DNA from 4 places in the Kitasatospora sp. NPDC048545 genome. Region 1 is predicted to be linked to each of the others. Evidence: riboswitches for the same ligand, from Rfam matches in the RefSeq annotation. Region 1 holds a riboswitch; each other region holds the start of a gene.
What was found. A riboswitch is a leader RNA that binds a small molecule or an ion and turns the genes downstream of it on or off. The one in region 1 is predicted to bind cyclic di-AMP.

Region 1 (7,368 bases):
GCTGGAGATCGCCCGCACCGCCGCCGCGCTCTTCGCCGAGAAGGGCGCGGAGGCCACCACCGCCGAGGAGATCGCCCTCGCCGCGGGCATCTCGCTGCGGACCTTCTACCGGTACTTCTCCGTCAAGGAGGACGCCGTCGCCCCGCTGCTCGCGGCGGGCGGGAGGCAGTGGGTCGAGCGGCTCGCCGACAGTCCGGCCGACCTGCCGCTGCGCGAGGCGCTGGAGAGCGCGGCGGTCGCGTCGCTGACGCCGGCCGACGAGGCGGGGGCCGAGATGATGCGGTGGACCCGCAGCCTGTTGCGCGACCCGCAGCTGGAAGGAACCTGGCAGCGTGTCCACGCCGACTCGGAGGTGCGGCTGCGCGCCGTCCTCGCCGAGCGCTGCCCCGCGGGCGCGGATCCGCTGGAGATCCGGCTGGCCGCCGCCGCCGCGACCGCGGCGATCCGGGTCGCCCTGGAGCAGTGGGCCGCCTCCGGCGCCCCCGCCACCGGCCCGGACTCCCCGCGCGACCTGGGCGCCCGCTGCATGCGTGAACTCACGGCGGGGCTACGGCTCTGGGAGCGTCTGTCCTGAGTCCGGCGGGTGGCGGTCGACGGTCGGCGGCTCGTCCGCCCTCGGGTCGCCGGTGGGTGGCGACGGGTCGTGGGGCGGAGGAGCTCGGGGCGCGTGCTTCAGTCGACGGATGACAGATGACAGATGTCGAAATCTGTCATCTGAAATCTGTCGGTTGAACTCTGTCACCCGAAACCGGACATCCGCTCCCCGTGACCTCCCAGCTGTCATCAGCGGGCTCCCAGCTGGCGTTAGGGTTGATCTTCGCGCCCCGGTGGGGGGAACCGGGGTCGACTCCTCGGATGTCCCCAGCGGAGGGGGCCGGAGTTCGAGGCGTGGGAGCAAGTAGGACATGGGTCTGACGAGCCACAAGGTGCTGGCGCTGACCGTATTGATCGCCGTCGTGGTGATGGGGGGCACGGTCTGGCTCTGGCCGAGACTGGCGGGGAGGACCTGGCAGGCGGTGCTCGGCCGGATCGGCGCGCTGTTCGCCACCCAGCTCGCCGTCCTCGCGGCGCTCGGTCTGGTGGCGAACAGCTACTTCGCCTTCTACAGCAGTTGGGACGACCTGCTGGGCACCGGGGACACCGGCCCGGTGGTGATCCACAACAAGGCGGACGCCTCCGGACGGCTCCTGGTGGAGACGATCGGCCACGCCTCGGTCAAGGGTGGCGGCGCGATGGGCCGCGAGCCCGGTCAGTCGGGCGAGATCCGCAAGGTCCGGATCGACGGCGCGGTCAGCCGGCTCTCCACCGAGGGCTACGTCTACCTGCCCCCGCAGTACTTCCAGCCGGAGTACGCGCAGAAGCAGTTCCCCGCCGTGATCGTCAGCACCGGCTTCCCCGGGATCGCCGAGAACCTGATCACCCGGTTCAACTACCCGGGTGCGGCGCTCAAGCTGCTGCAGGAGGGCCGGATGCAGCCGACCGTCATGGTCCTGGTGCGCCCCTCGCCCGCTCTGCCGCAGGACACCGAGTGCGAGGACATCCCGAACGGACCGCAGTCCGACACGTACTTCACCAAGGACGTGCCCTCGGCGATCCAGGCCAGCTTCCGGGTCTCCTCCGACCCGCAGGCCTGGGCCTTCATGGGCAACTCGACCGGCGGCTACTGCGCGCTCAAGCTGGCCATGCGCCACCCGGACGTCTTCCCGACGGCCGTCGCACTCTCCGCCTACTACGACGCCGCCGACGACCCGACCACCGGTGACCTGTTCGGCGGCAGCAAGCAGCGCCGCGACGAGGCCAACCTGATGTGGCGGCTGAAGAACCTGCCGCAGCCGAACGTGTCCGTGCTGCTGGCCGGCACCAAGCGGGGCGACGGCGACTACCGGCGGGAGACCGAGGCCTTCGTGGAGTCGGTGCGGAGCCCGATGAAGGTCTCCTACAGCATGCTCGAGAACGGCGGCCACAACTTCGAGACCTGGAGCGCGCTGCTGCCGTCCTCGCTGGAGTGGCTGTCCCAGCACCTCAGGGTGCCGAACCCGACCGCCTGACGGCCGGACGACCGAACGGCCGAACGGCCGAACCACCGAACCACCGAACCCCCGGAGCCACGGCTCCGGGGGTTCGGTCGTCACGCGGTCGTCGCGCGGCTCAGGCCACCCGCTCCAGCGTCCCGGTGTGCAACTGCCCGACTCGGCCGCCCTCGCCCTCGAAGGTCCAGAAGGCCCGCACCGTCAGCTTGTTGAGGTCCATCACGTGGCTGACGGTGATCCCGCTCTGCTCCGTCCAGCTGACGAAGTAGATCTCCGGCGCGACCTCGGCGACGTGCAGCCGCACGTCCTCCCACTGGCCCGCGGACTCGCCGAGACCCTCCCAGCGCAGCCGCGTGCCGTCGGCCGAGTAGGTGTTGCGGAAGGCCGCGCCGTTGTCGGCCCGGAAGACGTAGGTACGGCCGGCGAAGGCGGGCGGGGACGCGGTCATGGTGGGGCGGCTCCTCGTTTCGTGGTGGAGGCGGTCTTGTGCACGGCGGAAAATCTCGGAGTTCCAATTTATCCGACCGGGTGCACTCGGTCAGATCTTTGCCATGGTCGGGATCACCGACGCGCCGCCGGCCGGGGCCCGGGGCTCGGGGCCCGAGGCTCGGGGTCCGGGGCTCGGAGCCAGCGGCCGGGACGGGCCGGACCGCACCGGCCGCCCGGAGCTCACCCGGGCACCGGACTCCGGACACCACACCCGGGTCGGCGCCCGCTCGCCCGACCGGCCCCGTCCGAGCCGCCCCGTCCGAGCCGCCCCGTCCGAGCCGCCCCGTCCGAGCCGCACTGTCCGAGCCGCACTGTCCGAGCCGCCCCGCTCCCGGCATCGGGCCGGGTGCCCCGCAGGTCATCCTGCGGATCATCCCGCCGGGCAGGAATATTGATCAACTCGGCCGCCACGCAGCGTCGTTGATCGACACCGCTGTGACCTGCGCGACAACCGACCCGGGGGAGTTGTCCGTTCACGTACGGCCTGCCTAGCCTGCAACGGTCGTCCGCCGTCGCGGACCCCGCCGCCGGGACGCCGAGTCCCGTCCACCCGCCGGCGGGTCACCGAGCACCACAGCGGACGGGAGCGGGGGAACCAAGGTCGGCGCCCGACCCGTGCGCTCGCGCACACGGGTCGAGGCTAGGGGTGAAGCCGCGCCACAGGCGGCCGGGCAACTGCAGCCCGAACCCGACAGCTCACCTCGCAGGCGTCGCAGAGGTCGCCCATGCCCCAGCCTGCCGCCCGGCGCAGCGCGCCGCGCCACGCCCGTCCCTCCCGTCGCGGTCGCAACGCCGCCTTCGCCGCCACCGGGGCGCTCGCGATCAGCGGCGCCGGCCTGCTCGGACTGCCGTCCGTCGCCGGTGCCCAGGCCGCCACCGCGCCGACCGTCACCCAGGACCGCCTCGCCCCCGCCGCCATGGTCGCGGGCAAGGCCTCCACCGCCTCGCTGAGCCTGCACTCCTCGGCCTGTTTCACCGCGAAAACGGTGGGGGTGGGCGTACGCGACGCGAGCGGCACCAACCTGGACTTCCCCGGCAACGCCTCCAACGTGCAGATCTGCCCGAGCGGCGTGAACTTCACCAGCGCCGCCCGCACCCTGCCCGCCGGCACGTACAGCCAGTTCGGCTTCTGGCAGGACGTGGCCGGTGCCTGGCACAACCTGCCCGCGCAGCAGCTGGTGGTCTCGGCCACCGGCACCACCGCGCCGACCCCGGCGCCGACGGCCACCCCGAAGCCGACGGCCACCCCCACCCCGAGCGCCACCGCCACCCCGTCCACCTCGGCACCGTCGTCCCCGGCACCGTCGTCCCCGGTCGCCGGCAAGTCGCTGACCTGGTCCGACGAGTTCAACGGCTCGATCTCCTGGGGCCAGCGCTGGGTCGGCGACAAGAGCACCGCCTACAAGTACGGGAACCACAACCCGGACGACAACAAGCTGGACTGGCTGAACAAGAACAACGTCAGCGTCGCCAACGGGGTCGCCACCTTCACCGCCACCCCCGGCGGCCCGGCCCTGGAGAACGGCAAGCAGTCCTGGAACACCGGCTTCCTGACCACCGAGGGCTCCAGCGAGGGCTTCCAGGTCAAGACCGGCGACTACGCCGAGACCCGGGTCAAGCTGCCCGCCGGCACCGGCGCCTGGCCGGCCCTGTGGACCTGGAAGAACGGCAACGGGGAGGTCGACTCCTTCGAGTACCACCCCGACAACCCGAACCTGCTGGAGCTGACCAACCACGTCAACCCCGGCAACGGCAAGTACTACACCGACGCGAGCGCGATCGCGAAGGACCAGTGGGTCACCATTGGTACCTACTACGGCGCCAACTCGGTGGACTGGTACGTCAACGGCGTCAAGGTCTTCTCGGACGGCAAGGGCGTCGGCGCCAACTGGTCGGCGTACCTGATCCTCAACCTCTCCCTGAGCGCGGGGCAGTACCACCCCGCGCCGCAGGGCACCGCCCCGATCACCATGGCGGCGGACTACGTCCGCGTCTACCGCTGACGGGTAACCCGTAGGACCGTCCCACCGGGCGCCGGAGGCCGGCAGCCGCTCGCCGGCGCCCGGTGCCCGGTGGGACACCGCGGCTCAGGAGTCGCCGGACGTCTCGACGACCTTGATCTCGTACGGCTGCCGGTGGTTCTTCCCGAACGGGTCGTCCGCGCTGCGCACCGCGACCGACCCGCCCTCCAGGAGCCCGAGCGGCACAGCGGGGGAGAGCCGGACCGGGACGAGGGCCGTCGCGCTGCGCCCCTCCTTCAGGCCGGGACCGAACACGCAGCGGACCTGTCGGCCGAGCGCCACGACCTGGCAGTCCTCGGGGAAGTACGGGCCCTCCGCGGTCACCCCTTCCGGAAGGGTGACGGTGACCGTGAACGGGGACGCGGTGGTGTCCGGGCCGTAGTTGGCGACGAAGGCGTGGATCGTCGTCGTGCCACCGGGCACCGCCGGACCCGGGTCGAGCCGGACCACCTCCAGGTGGGAGTGGGACGGCGCGGCGACCACGGCCGGCAGGGTGGACGCCTCGGGCGCGCCCGGCGCCGGGACCAGGGCCGGCAGGGTGGACACCCCGGACGTGTCCGGCGCCGCGACGTCGACCGCGGGCCGCGGCTCCGGCCGCTGCTGCAGCGCCCAGGACGGGCCGGAGCCCAGGACGGCCACCGCGCAGCCCGCCGTCACCGCCGCGACCAGTCCGGCAGTGCCGGACCTCCGCTTCCTCACGCCGTTCCGTGCGCTGCCGCGCACTCCCCGGTGCTCCATGCCGCTCACCCTGCTCCCGTGCTCCGGCGGCCCGCGCCGTCGCGGGCCGCGTCCGCACCAGGGTGGCCGAGCCGCCGTCGGACGAGAGTGGCAACCCGCCCGTCGTGCGCCCGAACGGAGGACACCGGCGGCTGCGGGGATCCACGGTTGTCCGGATCGGCGTGTAATGCAGGCGGGTTGAGTGGGCGTCAGGGGGCGAGGACCTGCCCGAGCCGGGTCGCGATCTGCTGCATCACCGGGACCAGCGAGGCGGCTCCGGCCTGCTCCTCCAGGGCCCGGATGCGGGCCTCCGGGCCGGAGACCGAGAGCGCGGTGGGCGTCGGCGCGCCCGGGACGGCGAGTGCGATGCAGCGGACGCCGATCTCCTGCTCCTGGTCGTCGACCACGTAGCCGCGTTCGCGCGCCTCGGCGAGCTGGCGCAGCAGCTCCTGCGGGTCGGTGACCGTGTACTCGGTGTGCGCCGCCAGCGGGTTGGGGCCGAGGACGGCGCGGGCCTCCTCCTCGGGCAGCTGGGCGAGCAGGGCCTTGCCGACACCGGTGCAGTGCGGCTGCACCCGCCGGCCGACCTCGGTGAACATCCGCATCGAGCGGCGTGACTGCACCTGGCCGACGTAGACCACCTCGCCGCCCTCCAGCACCGCCAGGTTGGCGGTCTCGCCGGTGGCCTCCATGAGTTCGGCCAGGTAGGGGCGGGCCCAGCTGCCGAGGAGCCGGCCGGCGGTCTCGCCGAGGCGGATCAGCCGGGGGCCGAGGGTGTAGCGGCGGGCGGTGTCCTGGCGGACATAGCCCTGCTGGACGAGGGTACGAACCAGTCGGTGGATGGTCGGCATCGGGAGGCCGGAACTGGTGGAGAGTTCGCTGAGCGTGGCCACGCCGCCCGAGTCGGCCAGTGCCTCCAGGAGTTGGAAGGCGCGCTCGACGGACTGCACGCCGCCGCTCGCGCGGTCGGCGCCCGTCGTCGATGCTGTGTCGGGGGTCGCAACCACCGGCGTTCCCTTCGCTGTCGGGGAGGAGTAGAGTCCCGGCGACCTCATCAACAAACCGTTGAAATTCTGTATCGCGGAAACTAGTCTCCACCTTACAGAATCGAACTCGCCGACAGGTGGGTATCGATCGAGGAAGTTCCCGAGGGGGCTCCCACCGGAGTTCCCTTCGCCAGGCTCAACCGTCTTAGGAGTGTCCTGCTCATGGCTGCAGATCAGGGGTCCTCCCCCAGCCTCCGGCCGGGGGTACCGCCAACCGCCTCCTCTCCTACCGCTCCGGTCGTCACCGTCGCCGGTCCGCGCGTCCACCGTGCGGAGGAGGTGCTCACTCCGGAGGCGGTCGCCTTCGTCGTCGGCCTCCACCGGGCCTTCGAGGGGCGACGGCAGGAACTCCTGGCCAGGCGGAAGGCCCGCCGCGCCGAGATCGCGGCGGCTGGCACGCTGGACTTCCTCCCCGGGACCGCCGACGTCCGGGCCGGTGACTGGAAGGTCGCCGAGGCGCCCCGCGCCCTCCAGGACCGCCGGGTCGAGATCACCGGTCCCACCGACCGCAAGATGGTCATCAACGCCCTCAACTCCGGGGCGCGGATCTGGCTCGCCGACTTCGAGGACGCCACCTCCCCGACCTGGGACAACGTGGTCAGCGGCCAGATCAACCTGATCGACGCCTTCGAAGGCCGGATTCACTTCACCACGGCGGCCGGCAAGGGCTACACCCTCAAGCCCGCCGCCGAACTCGCCACCGTCGTGGTCCGACCGCGCGGCTGGCACCTGGACGAGAACCACCTGCTCGTCGACGGCACCCCGGTCGCCGGTGCCTTCCTCGACTTCGGCCTGTACTTCTTCCACAACGCCGCCCGGCTGCTCGCCAAGGGCGCCGAGGACCCCAACTCCGGGCCCTACTTCTACCTGCCGAAGACCGAGAGCCACCTCGAAGCCCGGCTCTGGAACGACGTTTTCACCCACGCCCAGGCCGAACTCGGCATCCCGTACGGCACCGTCCGGGCCACCGTCCTGATCGAGACCATCACCGCCGCCTTCGAGATGGACGAGATCCTCTACGAGCTGCGCGACCACGCGGCCGGCCTCAACGCCGGGCGCTGGGAC
Region 2 (7,368 bases), on a different contig from region 1:
GTCGTCGTCGGGCTGCGGGGCCTGGGGGAGGGCGTTGTAGCGGTGCGGGCGCTCGGTGGCGTAGGCGTGGTAGGCGCGCAGGACGGCGGCCACGGCGTCGTCGCCACTGCGGCCGACCGCGGCGTCCGCGAGGCGGTCGGCGAGTTCCTCGGTGACCCGGACGGCGATCATCCGCCGCAGTTCGGCGAGGCCGCCGCTGACGTGCTTGTAGAGGGAGGGGGTGGCGACCCCGGCGCGGGCGGCGACCGCGGCCAGGGTCAGTGCTTCGGCGCCCTGTTCGTCGATGAGGGCGAGGGCGTGGTCGACGACCTGGTCGGGGGTCAGTCCTACGCGGGGCATGGCTTCGGGTTCTCCGTACGGGAGTCGGGCGGGGAATCTGTCGGGCGCCGGCGGGGAACGTCGGGCGCCGGCGGTCAGGCGAGTTCGGCGAGGAAGGGCAGCAGGGCGTCCGCGGTGGCCTGCGGGGCGTCGGCCATCGGGTAGTGCCCGGATCCCTCGATCATCGCCTTCCGCGCGCCGAGTGCCGCGACCTGCCGGTCGGCGACGAGCTCGGGCTTCGGGAAGTCGGGGTCCTTGCTGCCCATGACCACGAGTGCCGGGCACCGCACTGCGGCGGTCCAGCCGGCCGGCGCGGAGTCCCCGCTGACGTAGCCGCGGGTGGCGGTCTTGCGGCCGGGGGTGCGCAGGGCGGCGACCAGTCCGTTCACGTACGGGTCGAAGTCGGCGGGCTTGGCGCCGGGGAAGGCCATCCGGCGCAGGTAGAAGCCCCAGAAGGTGGGCCAGTGGACGATCGCCGCGCCCATCAGGCGCAGGGCGCCGCGCATGAGGGTGCCCGGCTGCGGGTTCTCGACGAAGGCGTCGATCAGGACGATTCCGGCGACCCGCTCCGGCGCGTCCCCGGCGGCCTTGACGACGGTGGCGCCGGTGTAGGAGTTCCCGGCGAGGACGGCGCGTTCGATTCCGAGGTGGTCGAGGAGGGCGAGGACGTCGTCGGCGATGGCGGCCGGGCCGTAGTCGTCCCAGGCGATGGAGGATTCGCCGAAGCCGCGCAGGTCCACGGTGACGACCCGGTGGCCGGCGGCGACGAGCAGGGGGCGGAGGTGCCGGTACGCGGCCCGGCTGTCGAGCATGCCGGGGAGCAGGACGACGGGGGTGCCGTCGCCCTGCCGGGTGTCGTCGAAGGCGATGCGCCCGCCGGGCAGGGCCAGGTACTGGGTGTCGGGGGTGTCGGTGGCGTTCATGGTGGGCCTCCTCGGTCCGCCGTCGCGGGCATCGGCGGTGCTGCCGATAGCCATAAAGCTAAGGCTAATAGCCTTAGCTGTCAAGCGTCCGGACGCGGGAGGAGATCGGGCGCTCCCGCGTCAGGCCCCCTCGACCCTGAACGGGTCGTGCTCGCTGAGCAGCTTGTCCAGCCGGGCCTGGTCGACCCGGCTGACGATCTCGTTCGACTCGTGCCGGTCCCGGAGCACCTTCGCCAGGGTGAACGCGGAGGTGATGGTGTAGAGGAGGCCGATCCCGAGGAAGGCCCGCGTCCACCCGCCGACCGGCAGGTAGGCGATCCCGACCGCGACGGCGGTGCCCGACAGGGCGAAGGAGAGGATGGCCTGGACGTAGTACGCGGCCGTGGTGCGGTTCTGCATCGGTGCGCTCATGGTGCCAGGATGCGGCCGCCCGGTGTGACCGCACATGAGTAGGGGTACTCAGATGGGGTGCTCGCATGAGGGGTCGTTCGTTGACGTCCGATCATCCGCTCCGCAGTCGTCCCGGACGGATGGCTTGGAATCGGAGCGCCCTAGGATTAACGTTTGATAACGCAGCGCGGTCGTCAACGCCGTACCCAGACGGCACCGTGCGCCGTCGCCTAATCCCGTCGGCCGGCCTCCGGGCAGGTCAGGGAGCCGGGGAACCACGTTCCTTGGGGTGAATCGGCGGGGCCCCGGCCCGGCCGTAGGAGACCTTCCTGCTCCGAACCCGTCAGCTAACCCGGTAGGCGCGAAGGAAGGAAAGGAGCGCGCCTCCGTGGCGTCGACGCACACCCCGGCACACCCGGCCGGCCCCGCAGCCGGTACCCAGCTCCTCGACCACCCCGGCGCGGACGCGCCCGAGGCCTTCGGCCCCGAGGTCGAGACCAACCGGCACCGGATGCCGCGTCAGACCCGCGGCGCCTCCCCGCTGCTCGGCGTCACCGCGGTCGCCGCCACCCTGGGCGCCACCGGCTTCGCCTCGGCCACCCCGGCCGCCGCCCCCGCCGTCGAGGTCCCGGACGAGACCCCGGTCGCCCTCTCCGCCGACCCCGGCCTCGCGCTCGCCGCCCGCATCCAGCAGCAGGCCGACAGCCAGCGCACCGCCGCGGAGGAGGGCGCCCGCGTGCAGGCCGCGCAGGAGGCCGAGGCCAAGGCCGCCGCCAAGGAAGCCGAGGCCAAGGCCGCCGCCAAGGAGGCCGAGGCCAAGCGCGCCGCCGCCCTCACCCTGCCGGTGAAGGACTACCGGCTCTCCGCCCACTACGGCCAGAGCGCCCGCTACTGGGCCAACGTGCACACCGGCCTGGACTTCGCCGCCGACACCGGCACCGCGGTGTACGCGCTCGGCCAGGGCACCATCACCTCGGCCGGCTGGTCCGGCTCCTACGGCTACCGGATCGTCGAGACGCTGCCCGACGGCACCGAGATCTGGTACTGCCACCTCTCCTCGATCATCAAGGGCGCCGGCCAGGTCACCTCGGGCCAGCAGATCGGCAAGGTCGGTGCCACCGGCAACGTCACCGGCCCGCACCTGCACCTGGAGGTCCGCCCCGGCGGCGGCGCCCCGGTCGACCCCGAGCCCTGGCTCCAGCAGCGCGGCCTCAACCCGTAGCGGACCCTCCGCCGGGGCCCCGGAGCCCGGAGGCGGGCGGAGCCCCCGGAGCCCCCCGGGCAGCCCCGGAAGCAGTGCGGAGCCCCCGGTCGTACGCGACGACCGGGGGCTCCGTCACGACGTCTCACTCCTCCGCAGGCAGCTGCGCCAGGTACGCGTCGATCTCCTCCGGGCCCGGCTCCGGCGCCAGCTCCGGGAACTCCTCCACCAGCAGCCGCGGCAGCCCCGGCACCGTCCACACCCCGAACAGGTCGAGCGCCGCGTCGACCGCCGCTTCCTCGAACTGCCCGAAGTCACCGGTCAGTTCGTCCGGCATCGGCCGGCCGAGCGCGTTCAGCTCGGCCAGGTTGCGGTAGCTGCGCCGCATCAGGCCCTGCTCCAGCAGCCGCCGCGCGCCGTCCGTGGCCATGCCGACCGACAGCACCCGGCCCGGTCCCCAGCCCTGCTCGTCCGGCTCGTCCAGCCAGCCGGCCGGCGCCAGCGCCTCGTACGCGGCCAGCCGCTCCTCCTCGGCGAGCTCCCCGAAGCCGGCCAGCCAGTCCCGCACCGCCGCCCCGTCCGTGACGTCGACCCCGTACGCGTGCAGCAGCAGCGTGTACAGCCGGGGCCAGGTCACCAGGTCGGCGCGGCGCAGCAGCCCGGCCGCGACCTCGCCCTGCCACTCGGCCTCCGCGTGCAGCCGCTCCTGGCGCTTGGCGTTGAGCCGCCGGGCCGCCCGCTGGTGGTCGATCAGCAGCCGGACGGCGTCGCCGTACGCGAGCGGGTCCTCCTCGGGCAGGGGTTGGACGTACAGGTGGAGCCGCTCGTACAGCAGGTGCTCCACCGCGTCGGAGGTCAGTTCGGGCCAGCCGTCGTGCATCCTGCTCCCGCCCAGCTCCAGCAGCGCCAGCACCGCGCGCAGCGGCCCCTCGGCCACCGGCGTGCGGCCCTGCTCGGCCGCCCAGGCGAGCAGGTCGGCGGCCCTGGTGCGCGGGGCGAGCCGCAGGTCTTCGTCGTTCATAGTCCGAACGGTAGTCGCCGGGGGCCGGTAGGGTCGGCAGCCATGGTCCCCGTACGACTCGTCGGCCCCCGGCTGGCCATGCGCGAGTACCACCACACCGACGGCGACGTGGACGCCCTGCACGCGCTGTTCGGCGACCCGGAGGTCACCCGCCACCTGCCCTTCGAACCCTGCGACCGCGAGTCCTGCGCCGACCAGATCGAGCTCTACCTGGAGGAGGCGATGGCCGAGGAGCGGGACACCTACCGGCTCGCCGTCACCAGGCTCGTCGACGCCGAGGACCCGCAGGACGCGACGCCGATCGGGCACGCCTCGCTCACGCTCGGGACGTACCGCTCCGCCCACCTCGGCTACGTCCTCGGCCGCGCGTCCTGGGGCCACGGCTACGCGGGCGAGATCACCGGCCTGCTCTGCGACTTCGCCTTCCGGACCCTGGACCTGCACCGGCTGGCGGCCCGGGTCGACGTGGACAACACGGCCTCCGCCAGGGTGCTCACCAAGCTCGGGTTCCGGCTGGAGGGGCGGGCGCGGCAGGACCGGTTCAAGGACGGCGCCTGGTCCGACTCGTACCGCTACGCGCTGCTCGTCGACGAGTGGCCGGGCCCGACCGGCTGAACCGGGCGAGCGGCCTGCGCCGAGCCGGCCCGCGGCCGGCCGGCGACCGGCGGGCCCGCGGGCGGGGGGTTAACCCCACCCCCGATCCGCCAGGCCTCCGGATGCCCCCCGACCCACCGGTCCGGCCAGACTGTACGACGTCAGCGAACGCGGACGACCGTCAGGACGAGGGCCGGGGGCCGGGACATGAGCAGCAGCCGAAGCACGCTGGAGCACGCGGGGGACCTCGTGGGCGGATACGGCGACGACCCGTTCGCCGACGAGCCGCGCGCCGACCGAGCCCGCCGGACCGAGCGGCCGCCCGTCTTCTGGGCGGCGCCGTTCTCCGCGCACTACTACCGCGAGATCGGCTACGTGCTCAGCGGCCTGCCGGTGGCGATCGCCGGCTTCACCGTCGCGATCACCCTGTTCTGCCTCGGCCTGGGCACCTTCGTCACCGCCCTCGGCCTGCCGGTGCTGGCCGGCCTGACCGCCGCCGGCCGCGGCTTCGGCCGGCTGGAGCGGGCCCGGGCGCGCGGCATGCTGGCCCTGGACGTCCCCGGCCCGAAGCCGGTGCGCCCGGTCCGTCCGGGCGCCTGGGGCGCGATCACCGCGCGGCTGGCGGACGGCGCGGGCTGGAAGGCCGCGCTGCACCAGGTGGTGATGTTCCCCTGGGCGGTCTTCAGCTTCGCCATGACGCTGGTGTTCCTGCTGGTCGGCTGGGCGATGGCGCTCTACCCCGTCTACCACTGGGTGTTCCCGACCTACACCGACTGGCGCGGGTACAAGCTGTTCGACTACACCGACGGCCACCACGTCCAGCACGTCTACTACATCGAGGGGATGTGGCAGATCGCCGGGTTCTCGCTGGTCGGGGTGGTGCTGGTCTTCCTCACCGCGCAGCTGGTCCGTGGCCTGACCAACGTCAACCGGGCCGCCGCCCAGGGCCTGCTGGGCCGCTGAACACCGCCGTCGGCGACGGGCCGACCACCGGGCCCCGGCCCCGTCCGCACTCCGGATGCGGCCGGGGCCGCCGCGTGTTCGGATGACCGGGTGGCCGTCGCAGGCATTCCCCCCGAACCCCCGGACGTTCTGGTCACCTCCCGTCCGCTGGACGAGTACTGCGCCTTGTTCGACCTCACCCGGGCCCAGCTCGCCGCCCTCCCCGGGCCGCTGCTGGACTGCCCCGGCGGCGCGGCCGGCCTGGCCGCCGAGGCGCGCGGACTGGGCTGCCGGGTGATCGCCGCGGACCCGGCGTACGCGCTGCCGCTGCCGGTGGTCGCGGACCGCGCCCTGACCGCCCGGGCGGCGATGGCCGGCGCGATGGCCGCCCGCCCGTTTCTCTACCCCTCGCCGCTCCCGCACCGGCCCGAGCGCTACCTGCGCAGCTGGGACCGGGCCCGCCTGCTGTTCGCCGCCGACTCGGCCGCGCACCCGCAGCGCTACGTGGCCGCCGCGCTGCCCAGGCTGCCTTTCGCGGACGGCACCTTCGCCCTCACCCTGAGCTGCTACCTGCTCTTCGCCTATCCCGAACTCTTCGATCCGGAGCGCCAGTTGGCCGCCCTGATCGAACTGGTCCGGGTCACCTCGCAGGACGGCGAGGTCCGGGTCCAGCCGCTGCACGACGGGCACGGCCGCCGCTGCGGGCACCTCGACCCGCTGCGGTACGCGCTCGGCGAGTGCCGGATCGCCAGTGAGGTCCGCCGCTTCCCCCGCGCGGAGGACGGCCGCACCCGTCGCGTCCTGGTGCTGAGGGCGGCCGACCGCCGCCGCCGAGCCGGAATGTAATGGTCATTCATGGGTGTCACTCCTATACTAGCCGCATGAGCGAGATCACGATCCGGCGGGCCGGAGCAGCCGACGCCGACCGGCTCACCGAGCTGATCCAGGCCTCCGCCGCCTACCGCGGCGCCTACGCCGCCATGATCGACGGCTACCGGGTGACACCCGACTACCTCGCCCGGCACGAGGTGCGGATGGCCGTCGACGGCGCCGACGACCGACTGCTCGGCTTCTACGCGCTGATCCGCGAACCGGCCGAACTGGACCTGATGTTCGTCGCCGACCCGGCCCAGGGACTCGGCATCGGACGGCAGCTGATCACGGACATGCTCGACCGTGCCCGGGTCACGGGGATCAGCGCGGTCAAGGTCGTGTCCCACCCGCCCGCCGAGCCCTTCTACCTGCGGATGGGCGCCGAGCGCACCGGCACCAGGCCGCCGCAGCCCAAGACCCCCTGGGAACAGCCCGAACTGCGCTTCACCGTCTAGGAACCGCCCCCGGCGGGACCTGCGCCCCCGGCGCCTCCGGCCGGACCTGCGTCCCCGGCCGGTACGGCAGGGCCGGACGGCTGCGCCGGGACGAAGGCCGTCACCTGGAGCCGGGACAGGATCTTCTCCGCCAGCCAACTGCGGTCCGACGCGTACGGAATGCCCCGCGGATCGACCAGCTGCGCCGCCACCGCGTCCCGCAGCCGCTGCGCCCCGGCGGCCGGCAGCCGGGAGAGCAGCCCCCGGGCGGCCAGCAGCGCGTGGTACTGCTCGAAGCCCGACCGCGGGTGCTCGATCGCCTCCAGCACGCTCGCCAGGTCCGCCAGCGCCGGGTCGCCCTGCATCAGCGCGAGCGCCTGGATCCGCCGCCCCTCTGAGCCGTCCGCGAAGAGGTCCCGCACCTGGTCGGCGGTCAGCGCCGAACGCCGGGCGGTCGAGCGGACCTCGGCCACCACGCCCTCCGGCCCGGCCGGTGAGCCCGCGGCGGGCGGCAACTGCCCGGCCAGCGCGGCGGGGTGCTCCGCGCTGCCGCCCAGCAGCCCGAGCTGCTGCATCGCGCGGACCCGCAGGTCGTCCGCACCCACCTTGTCGCCGTGCCGGTCGCGGTCCTGCCCGGCGAGGAAGAGGTCGAGGGCGCGGTCGGCGTCGTTC
Region 3 (7,368 bases), 210 kb from region 1:
GAACACCACCGGCGAGCCGGTGCGGATCGCGGCCCCGGGCACGCTGCTGCTCGCCTCGACCGACCTCGTGGTGGACGGCGGCGAGACGGTACTCGCTCCGGACAGCACCGGCTGGTGGGCGGTCTGACGTGGTTGCAATAGGCTCTGGGACCGTGACTACGGCGCGACTCTCAGACATCGCGGCACAGGCGGGGGTCAGCGAAGCCACCGTCTCCCGCGTGCTCAACGGCAAGGCGAACGTCTCCGCCACCACCCGGCAGACCGTGCTGGCGGCGCTCGACGTGCTCGGGTACGAGCGGCCGACCCGGCTGCGCCAGCGCAGCGCCGGACTGATCGGGCTGATCACACCGGAGTTGAGCAACCCGATCTTTCCCGCGTTGGCGCAGGTGATCGAGCAGACGCTCAGCCGGCACGGCTACACGCCGGTGCTGTGCACCCAGACCCCGGGCGGATCCACCGAGGACGAACTGGTGGAGATGCTGGTCGACCGGGGGGTGGCGGGCATCGTCTTCGTCTCAGGGCTGCACGCCGACAGCACGGCCGACCACGACCGCTACGCGCGGCTGGCCGGGCGCGGGGTGCCGTTCGTGCTGATCAACGGCTTCAGCGAGAAGATCGACGCGCCGTTCATCTCGCCGGACGACCGGGCCGCGATGTGGATGGCCGTCCAGCACCTCGCCGAACTCGGCCACGAGCGGATCGGGCTGGCCGTCGGGCAGCGCCGGTACGTGCCCGTGCTGCGCAAGATAGAAGGCTTCACGGCGGCGATGCGGGAGGTGTTCGGGCGCACTCAGGAAGAGGCCGAGGAGCTCGTCCACCACACGTTGTTCAGCGTGGAGGGCGGGCACGCGGCGGCCGGAGCGCTGCTCGACAAGGGCTGTACGGCGATCGTGTGCGGGAGCGACATGATGGCGCTCGGGGCGATCCGGGCGGTGCGCCGGCGCGGACTGTCGGTGCCGCAGGACGTGTCGGTGGTCGGCTTCGACGACTCGCCGCTGATCGCCTTCACCGAGCCGCCGCTGACCACGATCCGCCAGCCGGTCGAGGCGATGGCCACGGCGGCGGTGGACGCGCTGCTGGAGGAGGTCGGCGGGAACGCCGTCCAGCGCGGCGAGTTCATGTTCCAGCCGGAACTGGTGATGCGCGGATCCACGGGGGCCTGCGCACGCTGAGCGCCGGTCGCAGGGCCGACGGAAGGGCCCCGGAGAGCCAGTCGCTCCCCGGGGCCCTTCGGCGTGCGCCCGGTCAGCCTTGCCGGGCGGTGGGGCGGTCGGAGGTGGGGCGGTGGCCGTCGGCCGCGTCGCCGGTACGGGTCTCGGTGCGGCGGCTGCGGGCCGGGCAGTCGCGCAGGACCAGTTCGACGACGTCCTGCGGGTTCCCGGCGCCGGAGAGCATCGTCGCGTCGATCGCGCGGTTCGCGTCGAGTGTGAGGGTGGCACGGGCCATGTGACTTCTCCTCGGGTGCGGAGCGGCAGCACGCCCGTCGGGGCGGGGTTTCACCACGGGGATACGCCGGAACCCCCGGGGAGAGGGACCAGACTCTCTCCGGGGGTGGCGGGTGGTCGGCGTTCGGGCGGACCGCCGAGAGGTGACAGATGACAGCTGACAGATGTTGAAATCTGTCAGCTGTCATCTGTTACACGTCAACTGTTACGTGTCGGCTGTCGGCTGGTACCCGTCGGCCGTCAGCCGGTTCGTCGTGCTCAGACCCGGCCGGCGAAGTCCGGGGCCCAGTTGGCGATGGTCTGCTCGCGCACGCCCGAACTCGGGTTGGCGGCCTCGACGTACTTGCCGCCGCCGACGTAGATCGCGACGTGGTAGACGCCCGAGTCCTGGCCGTTGTTGGACCAGAACAGGAGGTCGCCCGGCTGCAGGCTGTCCAGCGAGACGTGGGTGCTGGCGGCGGCCTGGTCGGCGGCGACGCGCGGGACGGAGACGCCGGCGGCGCGCAGCGCGGCCTGGGTCAGGCCGGAGCAGTCCCAGCCGCCGTTGCCGGTGCCGCCGTAGACGTAGGCCTGGCCGACCTTGGACTCGGCGAAAGAGACCGCGGCGGCCATGCTGCCGGTGGCGGCCGGGGCCGGGGCCGGGGCCGGGGCCGCGGCCTGGGTCTGGGTCTGGGCGGCCGGCTTGGCGTTCACGGAACCGCCGTTCGTGGACTGGCCGGACTTCTGCGAGCGGTTGAACCAGGTGAAGTCCGAGCCGGACTTGTCGGTGGAGGCCGACTTCGGGCCCTGGGCGTGGTCGCCGAAGGACAGGTGCTGGCCCGGGTAGATGCTGTCCGGACCGTCGGTCAGGGTGCCGCGGTTGAGCTCGTACAGCCGCTGCCAGCCGCCCTGGACGTGGTTCTTGTCGGCGATCGAGGACAGCCAGTCGCCCGCGACCACGGTGTAGTCGCCGTCCTGGGCCCACTGCTGGTGCTTCTGGGTCCAGTTGCCGGTGGCGGAGTCGGTGGTGGCGTTGGCGTCGTCCTGGGCGGGAGCGGCGGGCTTGGCGGCGGGGGCCTGGGCAGGCTTGGCAGCCGGGGCCGCGGCGGCCGGGGCGGCCGGCTTGGCGGCGGCCGAGGTGTCGACGGCAGCCGGGGCGCCGCCCTTGGTCAGGCCGGCCTGGACCGAGCACACCGGCCAGGCGCCGGGGCCCTGCGAGGCGAGGACCTTCTCGGCGACGGCGATCTGCTGGTCCTTGGTGGCCAGGTTGGCCTGCGAGGCGTACGAGGTGCCACCGAAGGCGGCCCAGGTGCTGGAGGTGAACTGCAGGCCGCCGTAGAAGCCGTTGCCGGTGTTGATGGCCCAGTTGCCGCCGCTCTCGCACTGGGCGACCTTGTCCCAGGTGGCGACGGAGGCGGCGGAGGCGGTGCCGGAGACGAGGCACGGGACGGTGAGGCCGACGCCCGCGACGCCGATGGCGGCGATCACGCGGCGGGTGCGGCTGGACAGGCGGGTGCCGTTGGTGGGCAGCATGAAGACGTGGTCCTCTCCCACGCCTGCGAGGTGAGCTGTCGGATTCGGGCTGGAGTTGCCCGGCCGCGCTTGGCGCGGCTTCACCCCTAGCCCTGAACCGTTCCGGGAACGGTCCGGGGCGACTTACCTGTGGGTCCCCCGCTCCTGCCGTGGTGCGTTTTCGCGCTGCCAGGACATCCGACGGCAGGACTCGGCGTCGCGGATGAACTGGGTCCGTGTGGTCACGAACGGGGAGCACGTTAAGCAGACTTAAGTTCAAACTGCAAACAGCTGTGACGCCCATCACGGTTTAGTGGGAACTGCCAAAATGGCGCGTATCCATGATCGTAAATGATCGTTTTTCGGCAATCGCGTTGCGGATATCCACAACTGGCTCGGTTTCAGGAATCGCGTGACGGTGCGTCGAGGTGCGCGGTGGCGCATCGGTCGAGTCGGGGGAGTGGCCGGAGTTCGAGCGCTGATGAGTGTGCTCCCCTTTTCCTTGCAAATGACGCAAGAACGGACAATCTCCATCATTGCCGCGTAGCTCCGTTAACCCCCGAAGGTTCCTGTGGCCACTGAAACTCCCGTAACCTCCACAATCGTCACAACCCCCACAAATCTCCTGTGGGGGCGCGAGGGTACGGCGAAGGGCCCGGAACGAAATCCGTTCCGGGCCCCGTGTGCGCGCCGGCGGGCGCGCGGTGTCGCTTACTGTCCGGCAGGCCCCTCGGCGGCCGCGTGGGCCCGTCGGGTGCCCTCTGCGGCCCCCTCGGCCTCGGCGGCGGCAGCCGCCTCCGCCTCGGCCCGCGCCAGCTCCTCCGGGGAGGGCGCGGGCAGCGCGGCCAGGTAGGTGGAGGCGATCAGCTGGCCGACGGTCGGGTACGCGCCCAGCGGCGCCGCCGACGGGCAGCCGGTCTCCTCGGCCGCGGTGGCGAGCAGCTCGGAGTCGGCCTCCGGCCCGATCACCAGCGGGGCCAGCGCCGGGCGCTGCGCGCCGGTCTCCCTGAGGTGGTTGACGGCCGCGGCCACCGAGCCGGGCACGTCGAGCGCGGCGGCCACGACCGGGATGGCCAGCCGGGCGGCCAGCAGCACGCCGGTGATGCCGGCCGCGGCGGCGGCGTCCTCGCCGCCGACGGTGGTCAGGACCACGCCGTCGGCGGCGGTCGCGATGGCGAACAGACGGGCTCGGTCGGCGCGCGCCAGTCCGGCCTCGGACAGTCGCACGTGCACGGCCTCGGCCAGGAGCGGGTGCGGGCCCAGTGCGTCGGTGACGGGCGCGCCGTACTCGGCAGCGAGTGCGTGGAGTTCGGGCAGGAAACCGTGCGGTCCGGGCACCAGCGGCACCAGGACGGGCATCGGCAGCCCGGCCTCGGCGGCCGTGGCCAGGAGTTCGGCGACGGTGCGCTCCTCGCCGCCCTCACCCTCGGCGGACTCGCCGGGGAGGTATCCGGCCGTGGCCTGGACGCCGTTCTGCTCGCTGCGGACGATCGAGAGCAGTTCCTCGACGACCGAGCGGGACTCGGGCCCGGCGGTCGCGGGTACGGCGAGCACCAGGGCCGGGGCGCCGGAGGGAATCTCGGGGCGCTCGGGACGACGGTGGCGCCCCCGCGCACGGGAGCCTGGAGTGCGGACGGGCAGTGGCGCGCCCGGGATGGCTGCGGTGCTCATGCCGGAGATCGTAGGACATCGGCCCGTCCGGCCTGCAGTCGGCTGCCGTACGGGTTTCGCGCAGCGGCGGTGCGGACCCGGTGTCCTCGGTGGGCCGGTCCGGGCGGTTTGCCCGCAATCCGGACATTCTTCGCCCAACCCCCGTGCGGGCGCGGGCCATTGCCTTGACGTACGCCGCGAGGCGCTGCGTTGCACCCGCGGTGCGTGAGATGTCTCACAGCCCGGAGGTCGCCTGACGGAGGGTCACGGCGGCGCGACTCCCGGCATTCGAAGATCAACATTCAGGGGGGATTCGCTCACGGCCGGTTATCGCGACCCCGACGATTCAGTCGGCTATGTCCGTTTACGTACCGTCAGGAGAAGGCCCCGTGAAGAGTTCGGGGCCGCCGGTGAAAGGCCTCGTGCACCTGCAATGTCCCGTGCTGATGCACGTGCACTGCAGCTATCATCGCGTCAAGTGAGGCGTTGTGCCGGACCGGTACGGGGCCGGTCCGTTCGTTCGGCGGTGCCGGGGGCGCCGCGCTGGACAACAACTCCGGAGCTCTTCGGGAGACTTCTATGCACGACTCGCAGGACACTCACGGCTCGCACGACACCTACAACGGGATGGCCGCGGCCGATCTCCGGGGAGTGGTCTGGCAGAAGAGCCGGCACAGCAACTCCCAGGGCAACTGCGTCGAGTTCGCGGCCCTGCCGGGCGGCGACGTGGCGATGCGCAACTCGCGCTTCCCGGACGGTCCGGCGCTCATCTACACCCGGGCCGAGATCGCCGCCCTGCTGCTGGGGGCCAAGGACGGGGAGTTCGACCACCTGGCGGTCTGACCAGCCGTCCTGTTTCACCATCGGGGGGCCGTCGTGGGTGCCGACACCACGACGGCCTTTGTCTTTTCCGCAGCCGTTTCCGCCACCGTTTTCGGAGCCGCCCCGAACGGGGCCGTTTCCGCCACCTTTTCCGGAACTGCCGTAATCGGGGCCGTTGCTTCCGGAGCCGCCGTAATCGGGGCCGCTGCTTCCGGAACTGCCGTAATCGGGGCCGTTGCTTTCGGGACCGCCGTAATCGGGGCCGTTGCTTCCGGTGCTGCCACAGCGGGGGGCGCGGTGGACACCGCCGCCCTCGGGGCCGCCGGCCGGGATCGACCACCGGCGGGGCCTGGTGCAAGCACCCGGGGCGTGGTCCTCCCGGGGTTTCCCTCGACCTGCCGCTGAGTGGTCCGTCCGACCCGCTGTCGGGTCTGACGTCCGGTCCGTCACCGGTCCTGCCGTCCGCGGCGCTGCCACCGCCGGGGCCGTCGTCCTGGCCGTTGCCGGGCACGCCGTTCGGCGTGCCACCGGAGCGGGTGCCGGTTGTGCCCTCCGACCAGGCACCGGGCGGGCCGTACGCCGCCCGGCGCTAGGCCGAGCGCCGGTGCCGTCCACCGATGTCGACCGGTCCGCCGAGCGCCTCCAGCGCCGGGCGTCCGCCGATCTCCGGGTGTCCGTCGAGCGGGCCGACCGCCGGCTCCGCCTCGAACATCGCCCAGACGACCTTGCCGCTGCCCAGCGGGTGCCAGCCCCAGGAGCGGCTGAAGGACTCCACCAGGTGCAGTCCGCGGCCGGATTCGGCGACGAAGTCCGCCTCCCGGGCCACCGGGCCGATGCTGCTCGGGTCGCTCACCGCGCAGACCACCTGGGGTGCGCGGTGCACCAGGCTTATTCGGATCGGCAGCCGACCGTCCGGGGTCGGCTGTGTGGGAAAGTCATACTCGCCCTGGGCGCCGCCCGACGGGTCGGGCCGTGCGCCGATCGCATGCCGGAGCGCGTTGGTCACTAGTTCCGAGGCCACCAGCGCGACGTCGTCGAACAGCTCCGGCAGTCCCCAGCGCTGGAGCGTGGTCCGGGCGAAGTCGCGCGCGGTTCTGACGGCTTCGAAGCGAGGAGCGAGCGTACAGGTGACCACATGGGGGTCAACCGCCAAAGCCGTACCGGTGCCCATGAAGAGCTCCTCCCATAAGGGGGCGGACACGGCTGGACCCGCCGGGGTCATGCCGGTCACCTCCGACTCGCTCGGCCGCACGGCCGCCCCCTCGACCACACGCGCGCGCACTCGAACGCCCGATGGCGCGGGGGACGCCGTCGGGCCGGTGCACGGAGTCGCGCGTGGGGTCGACGCGGAGCCCGCGGGATTGCCAGGGATGTGCAGGTGCACGTGCACCATGGTGGTGTGCGCTCACTGCAGATGCAAGAGTCGATTCACGTGCAGTCGCACTATTGGCATATGCAAGCGCCGGATGCACGTGCATCCTGGTGTGCGGAGTGCAGAACTGATAGGAACATCCGTCAGTATCGGCACCGTGAGCGCTCAACTGATGGCAGACTGTGCGCTGTTTGCCCTAGGTGGAGGTTTCGACCGCATGACCACAGTTCAGCCGGGCGGCGGCTCGATGGTCCGCCGGATCCTCCTCGGCTCGCAGTTGCGTCGCCTGCGTGAGGCGCGCGGCATCACCCGTGAGGACGCGGGCTACGCGATCCGGGCCTCCGAGTCCAAGATCAGCCGCATGGAACTCGGCCGCGTCAGCTTCAAGGAGCGCGACGTCGCCGACCTGCTCAGCCTGTACGGCGTCGACGACGGGATGGAGCGGGAGGCCCTGCTCGGCCTGGTCCGCGAAGCCAACAAGTCCGGGTGGTGGCACAGCTTCAACGACGTGCTGCCGGGCTGGTTCCAGACCTACGTCGGACTGGAGGAGGCCGCTCAGCTGATCCGCACCTACGAGGTGCAGTTCAT
Region 4 (7,368 bases), on a different contig from region 1:
TCGAGGGTGAGCAGCGGGGTGCCGAGCGAGGAGAGGGTCGGGCCGTCGGCCAGCCACTCCCGCACGGTACGGCCCCACGACTGCGGGGGAGCGGCCTTGAACCGCCAGTCCAGCGGCTCGTCGGCCAGGGCCGCCACCGCGCCGACGGCGATCCCGGGCCCGGTGCCGCTGCTTGCGAAGGTCTGCTCCACGATCCTCCTTCCGTCATGTTGCAACATGCGCAACGCGGGTTGCACATGCTGGCAGCACGGTTCTAGCATCGGCGCCGGATCACGGTCAACGGAACCGGCCCACGCTCCACGGGGAACCGGCTCACGCTCGACGAACCGACACACGCCCGGCGAACCCGGCCCGCACCCTTCGCGGACGGTCGCCCGGCAGAGTCGACGCACGGTCAACGGACACGGTCAACGGAGTCGGCCCGCTCCCCGCGGAACGGCCGCAGACGAGGAGCCCCGCACATGCCGCGACAGGACATCCCGGGGGCGACCCGCCCGGGTCCTCCCCCGACGGCCGTGTGCGTGGGCGAGTCGATGGCCGTCCTGCTCCCGGACCGCCCGGGCCCGCTGGAGTCGGTGGCGAACTTCCGGCTCTCCGTCGGCGGCGCCGAGTCCAACGTGGCCGGCGCACTGGCCGCACTCGGCGTGCCGACCGCCTGGATCAGCCGGGTCGGCGCGGACGGCTTCGGCCGGCGGCTGCTCGCCGAGGTCGCCGCCCGCGGCGTGGACGTCTCGGCGGTCGCGGTCGACCCGCACCGCCCGACCGGCCTCTACCTCAAAGAGGTCGGCGGCACCACCGGCCACGACCACGACCTCGGCCCCGGCCGCAGCCGGCTGCACTACCACCGGCGCGGCTCCGCGGCCGCGGCGCTCTCCCCCGCGCTGCTCGCCGACCCGGCCGCCGCCCCGCTGCTGGCCGACGCCCGCCTCCTGCACCTGTCCGGCATCACCGCCGCCCTCTCCGACGACTGCCTCGCCCTGCTGCGCGCCCTGCTGGCCGACCGCCGCCCGGGCCGGCTGGTCAGCTTCGACCTCAACTGGCGCCCGTCGCTCTGGCGCGACCGCGACCCGTCGGTGCTGCCGCCGCTGCTGGACGCCGCCGACCTGCTGCTGCTCGGCGCCGACGAGGCGCAGGCCGCCTTCGGCACCGGCGACCCCGTCGCACTGCGCCGCCGCTTCCCGACGCCCGCCACCCTCGTGGTCAAGGACGCCGACCGGCACGTCACCGCCCTGGAGCGGGACGGCACGACGGTCACCGAACCGGCCCTCGCCGTCGAGGTGGTGGAGGCCACCGGCGCGGGCGACGCCTTCGCGGCCGGCTACCTGGCCGGCACCGTCCGGGGCCTGGACCAGCGCCGCCGGCTGCGGCTCGGCCACCTGAGCGCGGCCTGCGCGCTGACCGCCCACGGCGACCAGGCCGAACTGCCGCCCGCCGCCGTGGTGTCGGCCCTGCTCGACGCCTCCCCCGCGGACTGGGCCGCCACCCGGGTCAGCGCGGACGGCATCACCGGCCCCGCCCTCACCCCCGACCGCGCACGGGCCAGCGACCCCGCGCAGGCCCGCCACGGCGCACGGACCGGCGGCCCCACCCCCGCCGACGACGCCCACGGCGCCGGTGACCGGACGCCGGGCCCCCGCCCGGGCCCGGGCACAATGAGCGGGAACCCCAGCCCTCGAAGCGGAGCACGATGAGCCAGACCGTCACCCGCGCCCTGCGCATCCTCGCCCAACTCGGCGAGGGCGAACGCTCCCTCGACCAGCTCGCCGAGGTGCTCGGCGTCCACAAGACCACCGTGCTCCGACTGCTCCAGAGCCTCGAAGAGGAACGGTTCGTCTACCGCGACGCGGCCTACCGCTACCACCTGGGCGCCGGCCTCTTCGCCCTCTCCGGCCTGGCACTGGAGCAGCGCGGCATCCGCCGGATCGCCGCCCCCCACCTGGCCGAGCTGAACGCCGCCACCGGTCAGACCGTGCACCTGGCCGCCTACGAGGGCGGCGAGGTGGTCTACATCGACAAGTTCGACTCCCGCCACCCGGTCAGGATGTACTCCCGGATCGGCCTGCGCGCCGCCCTGCACAGCGCGGCCGTGTCCAAGGTGCTGCTGGCCGACCTGCCCCTGCCGGAGCGGCGCAGGGTGGTGGCCGGGATCGACTTCACCCCGCACACCGAACACACCCTCACCACGCCCGAGGCGCTGCTCGCCGAGCTGGAGAAGGTCGCCGCCCAGGGCTGGGCGCAGGACCACGCGGAGCACGAGGCCTTCATCAACTGCGTCGCCGCACCGATCCGGGACGCCAGCGGCCGGGTCGTCGCCGCCGCGTCCATCTCCGTCCCGGACGTCGTCCTCCCGTACGAGCAGGTGCTGGACCTCCTCCCGCAGCTGCTCGCCACCGCCCGCACCGTCTCGGCCGACTGCGGCCGCCCCGAACACCGCTGACGAACCGTCACGAGATCCGAGGAGTCCCATGCCCCCCGAGCAGTCCCCGATCGGCGAGAAGACCGAGATCCGCACCGAGGGCGCCCCGGCCCCCGCCTGGACCTTCTCCCAGGGCGTGCGCAAGGGCCCGATCCTGCAGGTCTCCGGGCAGGGCCCGCAGGACCCGGCGACGGGCGAGTACCTCCACCACGGCGACGTGAAGGCGCAGACCCGGCGCACCCTGGAGAACGTCAAGGCCGTCGTCGAGGCCGGCGGCGCCACGATCGAGGACGTGGTGATGTTCCGCGTGTACCTCACCAAGCGCGCCGACTTCCCACTGATGAACGAGGCCTACGCCGAGTTCATCGAGGAGAACATCGAGCCCGGTGGAGTGAAGCCCTGCCGCACCACCGTCTTCGTCGAGCTCCCGCAGGAGCCGATGCTGGTCGAGATCGACGCCCAGGCCGTCGTCGCCTGACACCGCGCCGCCCGACGTGCCGAAGGGCCCGGACCGCCCGTCCGGGCCCTTCGGCACGTCCCGGCGCCTGCTTGCCGAACCCCAACCGCGAACATTAGGTTAGGCTCACCTAACTATCTGGAGGTCCGTCCATGAGCCAGCCCACCGGCGACACCGAGGTCCCCGAGCCCACCACCGCCGAACGGATCCAGAGCCTGCTCAGCACGACCTCCTCGCTCGCCGTCCGCGCCCTGGGCGAACACCACGACCTCGACACTCCGGTCTCCGCCCACGGCTCCCGCCTGCGGATGCGCGCCCCGCTGGACGCCCCGCTCACCGTGGCCGCCGCCCACGCCACCGACGGCCTCGCCGTCGTCCTCGACGTCACCGACGTCTCCCCCGTCGCCGTCCGGGACCGCGTCCGCGGCCGGCTCACCCTGGCCGGCCGGCTGCGACTGGCGCACCTCGCCGACGACGGCCTCAGCGTCCACCTGCGCGTGGACGTCGCCCACGCCGTCCTCGCCACCCCGTACGGCACCGGAGCGGTCACCGCCGCCGACCTCTCCCTCGCCGGCCCCGACCCGATGGCCCGCCACGAGGCCGCGATGCTCACCCACTTCGCGGACGACCACGCCGACGCGATCGAGGTCCTCACCCGCCTCCTCGACCCCGCGCTACTCGCCCGGAACCCGGACGTCCGCCCGCTCGCCCTGGACCGCCACGGCCTGGTGCTGCGCCTGGACCACCCCGACGGCCACCGCGACGTCCGCCTGGTCTTCCCCGAACCGGCCCGCGACACCGAGGACTTCGGCCACCGGATGCACGACCTGCTGGCCGCCGCCCAGTACGGCCTGCCGGCCCACCGCGGCTGACCGGACACCCCGCGACCGCTCGCCAGACGAAGCCGGCCCGCCGCCCCTCACCCGACGACCCTCGCCCAACGGCCCTCACCCGACGACGCGGAACCGCCCGAGCCCGGCCGCCGGAGCACCGAACTCCCCACCTGTTCCAGCGCGTTCGGCAGACCCGTCGCCCACCCGCGATCCCCGGCCGACTCACCACCCGCGCAACGAAACCGCCGACGCCGCCGGCCTCGACAACGGCCCGCCCCGCATCGAACCGCCCCGCGCCCCTGCCGCCCCGCCTCCCGGAAGGTCACGCACCCGGAACGTCGCGCCCCGGAAACGGCAGCGCCCCGGAAACGGCAGCGGCCGGCCCGGCTCGCGAGGGAGGTGAATCCCGCGAGCCGGGCCGGCCTGGGCGTGTCCCGCGCCCATGTCCACTGCACGGCGATCATCCGGTCGAGCGGTCACCCGACATGACCATCCCGGAGGACCGATTCGCTCCGCAGCAGTGGTGGTTCCTGAAACCCTGGACCTGATCCCCGGAGGGTCAGAGCGCGACGCCGTGCGCGCGCAGGTAGGTGACCGGGTTGATGTCCGAGCCGTACTCCGAGCCGGTGCGGATCTCGAAGTGCAGGTGCGGGCCGGTCACGTTGCCGGTGGCGCCGGAGAGGCCGATCTGCTGGCCGACGGTGACGGTCTGACCGATCTTCACGCCGATCACCGAGAGGTGCGCGTACTGGGCGTAGTGGCCGTCGGCGAGCTTGATCTCGACCTCGTTGCCGTAGGCGCCGCCGTTGCCGGCCTTGACCACGACGCCGTTGGCGACGGCGCGCAGCGGGGTACCGGTGGAGGCGACGAAGTCCTGGCCGGTGTGGTGGCCGGAGGCCCACATCGAGCCGGCCACACCGTAGGCCTCGCCCAGCACCGGGTTGGCCAGCGGCGCGACGAAGCCGGAGGTGGCGGCGACCGGAGCGGCGGTCACGGCCGTGGCCGGAGCGGCGGTCTGAACCTGGGTCTGCACCGGGGCGGCGGGCTTGGCGGCCTCGGTCTTGACCGTGACCTGGGTCTGCGGCTTCACGGGGGCAACCGGGGCGGCCGGCTTGGCCGGGGCAGCGTCCGCGGACGGCGCGGCGGCCGGCGCGGCGGCGTGGCCGGCGAGGGTGAGCTGCTGACCCGGGAAGATCAGGTTCGGGTTGGCGCCGACGACCGAGCGGTTCTGCTCGTACAGCGCGTGCCAGCCACCCTCGACGTTCTTGACGTCGGCAATCTTGGACAGGGTGTCACCACTGACGACGCGGTAGCTCTCGGACGTGGCGGCCGCGGCGGCCGGAGCAGCCGGAGCGGCCTTCTCGACCGGCTTGGCGGCGGCGACAGGCGCGACGGCGGCGGGCGCGGCCGGGGCAGCGGGGGCGGTGTGGGCCTGGGCGCTCATCGCGGTGACGAGCGGGAGGGCGAAGGAGACACCGGTGACGGCGGTGGCGATGCCGATGCGGGCGGCGCGGGGCAGGACGATACGACGAGCCTGAGCAGGCATGGAAGTTTCCTCTCCGACGCCTGCGAGGTGAGCTGTCGGGTTCGGGCTGGAGTTGCCCGGCCGCATGCGCGGCTTCACCCCGAGCCGGCCCTGGACGCCCGCGCCCTGAGGCGCGAACTCCGGTCCGGCGACTTACCTGTGGGTCCCCCGCTCCTGCCGTACAGAGTTCAGATCGAACCGCCGGGCAGCGGCAGGACTCGGCGTTCCACCCGGCGGATCCGTCCGGACTGGCCGGGCGGTCGCTGAACTAAAACCCATCCGTTCGGGTGAAGCAATGTCGATCTCTTGAAGCCGCAACGATCCCCCCTGGGTCCGGTGACCCTCCGGATGATCCCCAGTACGGTGCGTACACCATCCATTCACCCCGAGCCACTGATCCGCGACCCTGCGCCGAAGTCGGCCACACCGCGCAGCCGACCGCTCACACAGCGCCCCCGCCGCCGACACGCCACCGGTGAGCCTTGTCACGTACGCCCCACGGGGCGCAGGATCAGGCCGTGGCCACCTCCGAGGCCGGCACCCTGCGCCTGGGCACCGCGCAGGGTCGCTGGGTACTACTGGCGACGGTGCTCGGCTCCAGCATGGCGATGCTCGACGGCACCGTGGTGAACGTCGCCCTGCCCCGGATCGGCGCCGACCTCGGCGCCTCCCTGGCGTCCCTGCAATGGACGCTGAACTCCTATCTGCTCACCCTGGCGGGCCTGATCCTGCTCGGCGGCGCGCTCGGCGACCGGTACGGCAGGCGCCGGGTCTTCCTGATCGGCGTGGTCTGGTTCGCCGCCGCCTCCGCGGCCTGCGCCGTCGCACCGAACATCCAGGTACTGATCGCCGCCCGCGCCGTCCAGGGCATCGGCGGGGCGCTGCTCACCCCCGGCTCGCTCGCCATGCTCCAGGCGGTCTTCCACCCCGACGACCGATCGACGGCGGTCGGCCTGTGGTCCGGCCTCGGCGGGGTGTCGGCCGCGGTCGGCCCCTTCCTCGGCGGCTGGCTGGTGGACGGCCCCGGCTGGCGCTGGATCTTCCTGCTGAACCTGCCGCTCGCGGCGGCCGTGATCGCGGTCTCCACCCGGTCCGTGCCGGAGAGCCGGGACGAGAGCGCCTCCGGCCGCTTCGACGCGCTCGGCGCGGTCCTCGCCGCGCTCGCCCTCGGCGCGATCACCTACGCCCTGACCGCCGCCGGCGAGGGCGTGTCCGCCGCGGTCTGGATCAGCGGCGTGCTCGGCGTGGTGCTCGGCGCCGCCTTCGTGGTCGTCGAACGCCGCACGCCCGAGCCGATGCTGCCGCTCGGACTGTTCTCCTCCCGGCTGTTCACCGCCGTGAACCTGGTCACCCTCTGCGTGTACGCGGCGTTCAGCGGCGTCTTCTTCCTGCTGGTGGTGCAGCTGCAGATCGTCGCCGGGTTCTCCCCGCTGGCCTCCGGCTTCGCGCTGGTGCCGATCACCGTGCTGATGCTGGCGCTGTCGGCGCGCGCCGGGCGCCTGGGGAAGCGGATCGGCCCGCGGATCCCGCTCACCGTCGGCCCGCTGCTGTGCGCCGCCGGCGTGCTGCTGATGCTGCGGATCGGCGCCGACTCCTCCTACTGGGCGGACGTGCTGCCCGCCGTCACGGTGATGGGCTGCGGGATGACCCTGCTGGTCGCACCGCTGACGGCCACCGTGCTGGCCGCCGTCGAGGTCCGGCACGCGGGCATCGCGAGCGGGGTCAACAACGCCGCCGCCCGGGCGGCCGGTCTGCTCGCGGTGGCCGCGCTACCGGCGCTGGCCGGACTGAGCGGCGACGCCTACCGGGTGCCGGCCGAGGTCGACGCCGCCTTCCACACCGCGATGCTGATCTGCGCGGGCCTGCTGGCCGGCGGCGGGCTGATCGCCTTCGCCACCGTCCGCGGCAACGTGCTCGACCCCGAGGACCACCCGGTGGCCGAGCCGGACTGCGAGTGGAACTGCGGCACCACTCCGCCGCTCGACCCGGGCCACGTCCGCACGCACGAGGGCCCTGCCACCGGTCCGGCGGCAGGGCCCTCGCCCGAGAGCTGACGCTGCGTCACATCATCGGTGCGTCAACGGATGCGGCACCTCAGAGGATGTCGCCCGGCGCGTACTTGGCGGCCTCGGGGTAG

Region 2: another riboswitch for cyclic di-AMP. It lies ahead of AB0D10_RS19410 (M23 family metallopeptidase); the one in region 1 lies ahead of AB0D10_RS03080 (glycoside hydrolase family 16 protein).
Region 3: another riboswitch for cyclic di-AMP. It lies ahead of AB0D10_RS02195 (transglycosylase family protein); the one in region 1 lies ahead of AB0D10_RS03080 (glycoside hydrolase family 16 protein).
Region 4: another riboswitch for cyclic di-AMP. It lies ahead of AB0D10_RS20265 (LysM peptidoglycan-binding domain-containing M23 family metallopeptidase); the one in region 1 lies ahead of AB0D10_RS03080 (glycoside hydrolase family 16 protein).

The regions. Positions count from the first base shown of each region.
Region 1 is NZ_JBEZIQ010000002.1:225,656-233,023, reverse strand. It holds gene AB0D10_RS03095 (TetR family transcriptional regulator) at 1-574, shown strand, start outside; gene AB0D10_RS03090 (alpha/beta hydrolase-fold protein) at 906-2,048, shown strand; gene AB0D10_RS03085 (phenolic acid decarboxylase) at 2,149-2,478, opposite strand; cyclic di-AMP (ydaO/yuaA leader) riboswitch at 3,079-3,242, shown strand; gene AB0D10_RS03080 (glycoside hydrolase family 16 protein) at 3,245-4,522, shown strand; gene AB0D10_RS03075 (hypothetical protein) at 4,607-5,239, opposite strand; gene AB0D10_RS03070 (IclR family transcriptional regulator) at 5,467-6,264, opposite strand; gene aceB (malate synthase A) at 6,466-7,368, shown strand, end outside.
Region 2 is NZ_JBEZIQ010000019.1:20,386-27,753, reverse strand. It holds gene AB0D10_RS19425 (TetR-like C-terminal domain-containing protein) at 1-339, opposite strand, end outside; gene AB0D10_RS19420 (alpha/beta hydrolase) at 414-1,241, opposite strand; gene AB0D10_RS19415 (YiaA/YiaB family inner membrane protein) at 1,362-1,652, opposite strand; cyclic di-AMP (ydaO/yuaA leader) riboswitch at 1,849-2,007, shown strand; gene AB0D10_RS19410 (M23 family metallopeptidase) at 2,020-2,853, shown strand; gene AB0D10_RS19405 (hypothetical protein) at 2,978-3,853, opposite strand; gene AB0D10_RS19400 (GNAT family protein) at 3,896-4,468, shown strand; gene AB0D10_RS19395 (sensor domain-containing protein) at 4,655-5,410, shown strand; gene AB0D10_RS19390 (hypothetical protein) at 5,501-6,235, shown strand; gene AB0D10_RS19385 (GNAT family N-acetyltransferase) at 6,271-6,717, shown strand; gene AB0D10_RS19380 (hypothetical protein) at 6,714-7,368, opposite strand, start outside.
Region 3 is NZ_JBEZIQ010000002.1:12,232-19,599, reverse strand. It holds gene AB0D10_RS02210 (glycoside hydrolase family 13 protein) at 1-127, shown strand, start outside; gene AB0D10_RS02205 (LacI family DNA-binding transcriptional regulator) at 153-1,172, shown strand; gene AB0D10_RS02200 (DUF2191 domain-containing protein) at 1,246-1,446, opposite strand; gene AB0D10_RS02195 (transglycosylase family protein) at 1,704-2,978, opposite strand; cyclic di-AMP (ydaO/yuaA leader) riboswitch at 2,965-3,122, opposite strand; gene AB0D10_RS02190 (hypothetical protein) at 3,648-4,607, opposite strand; gene AB0D10_RS02185 (DUF397 domain-containing protein) at 5,166-5,429, shown strand; gene AB0D10_RS02180 (ATP-binding protein) at 5,998-6,579, opposite strand; gene AB0D10_RS02175 (helix-turn-helix transcriptional regulator) at 6,998-7,368, shown strand, end outside.
Region 4 is NZ_JBEZIQ010000020.1:38,390-45,757, reverse strand. It holds gene AB0D10_RS20290 (alanine racemase) at 1-191, opposite strand, end outside; gene AB0D10_RS20285 (sugar kinase) at 462-1,691, shown strand; gene AB0D10_RS20280 (IclR family transcriptional regulator) at 1,688-2,437, shown strand; gene AB0D10_RS20275 (RidA family protein) at 2,466-2,894, shown strand; gene AB0D10_RS20270 (DUF2470 domain-containing protein) at 3,026-3,745, shown strand; gene AB0D10_RS20265 (LysM peptidoglycan-binding domain-containing M23 family metallopeptidase) at 4,266-5,252, opposite strand; cyclic di-AMP (ydaO/yuaA leader) riboswitch at 5,255-5,392, opposite strand; gene AB0D10_RS20260 (MFS transporter) at 5,750-7,285, shown strand; gene purB (adenylosuccinate lyase) at 7,326-7,368, opposite strand, start outside.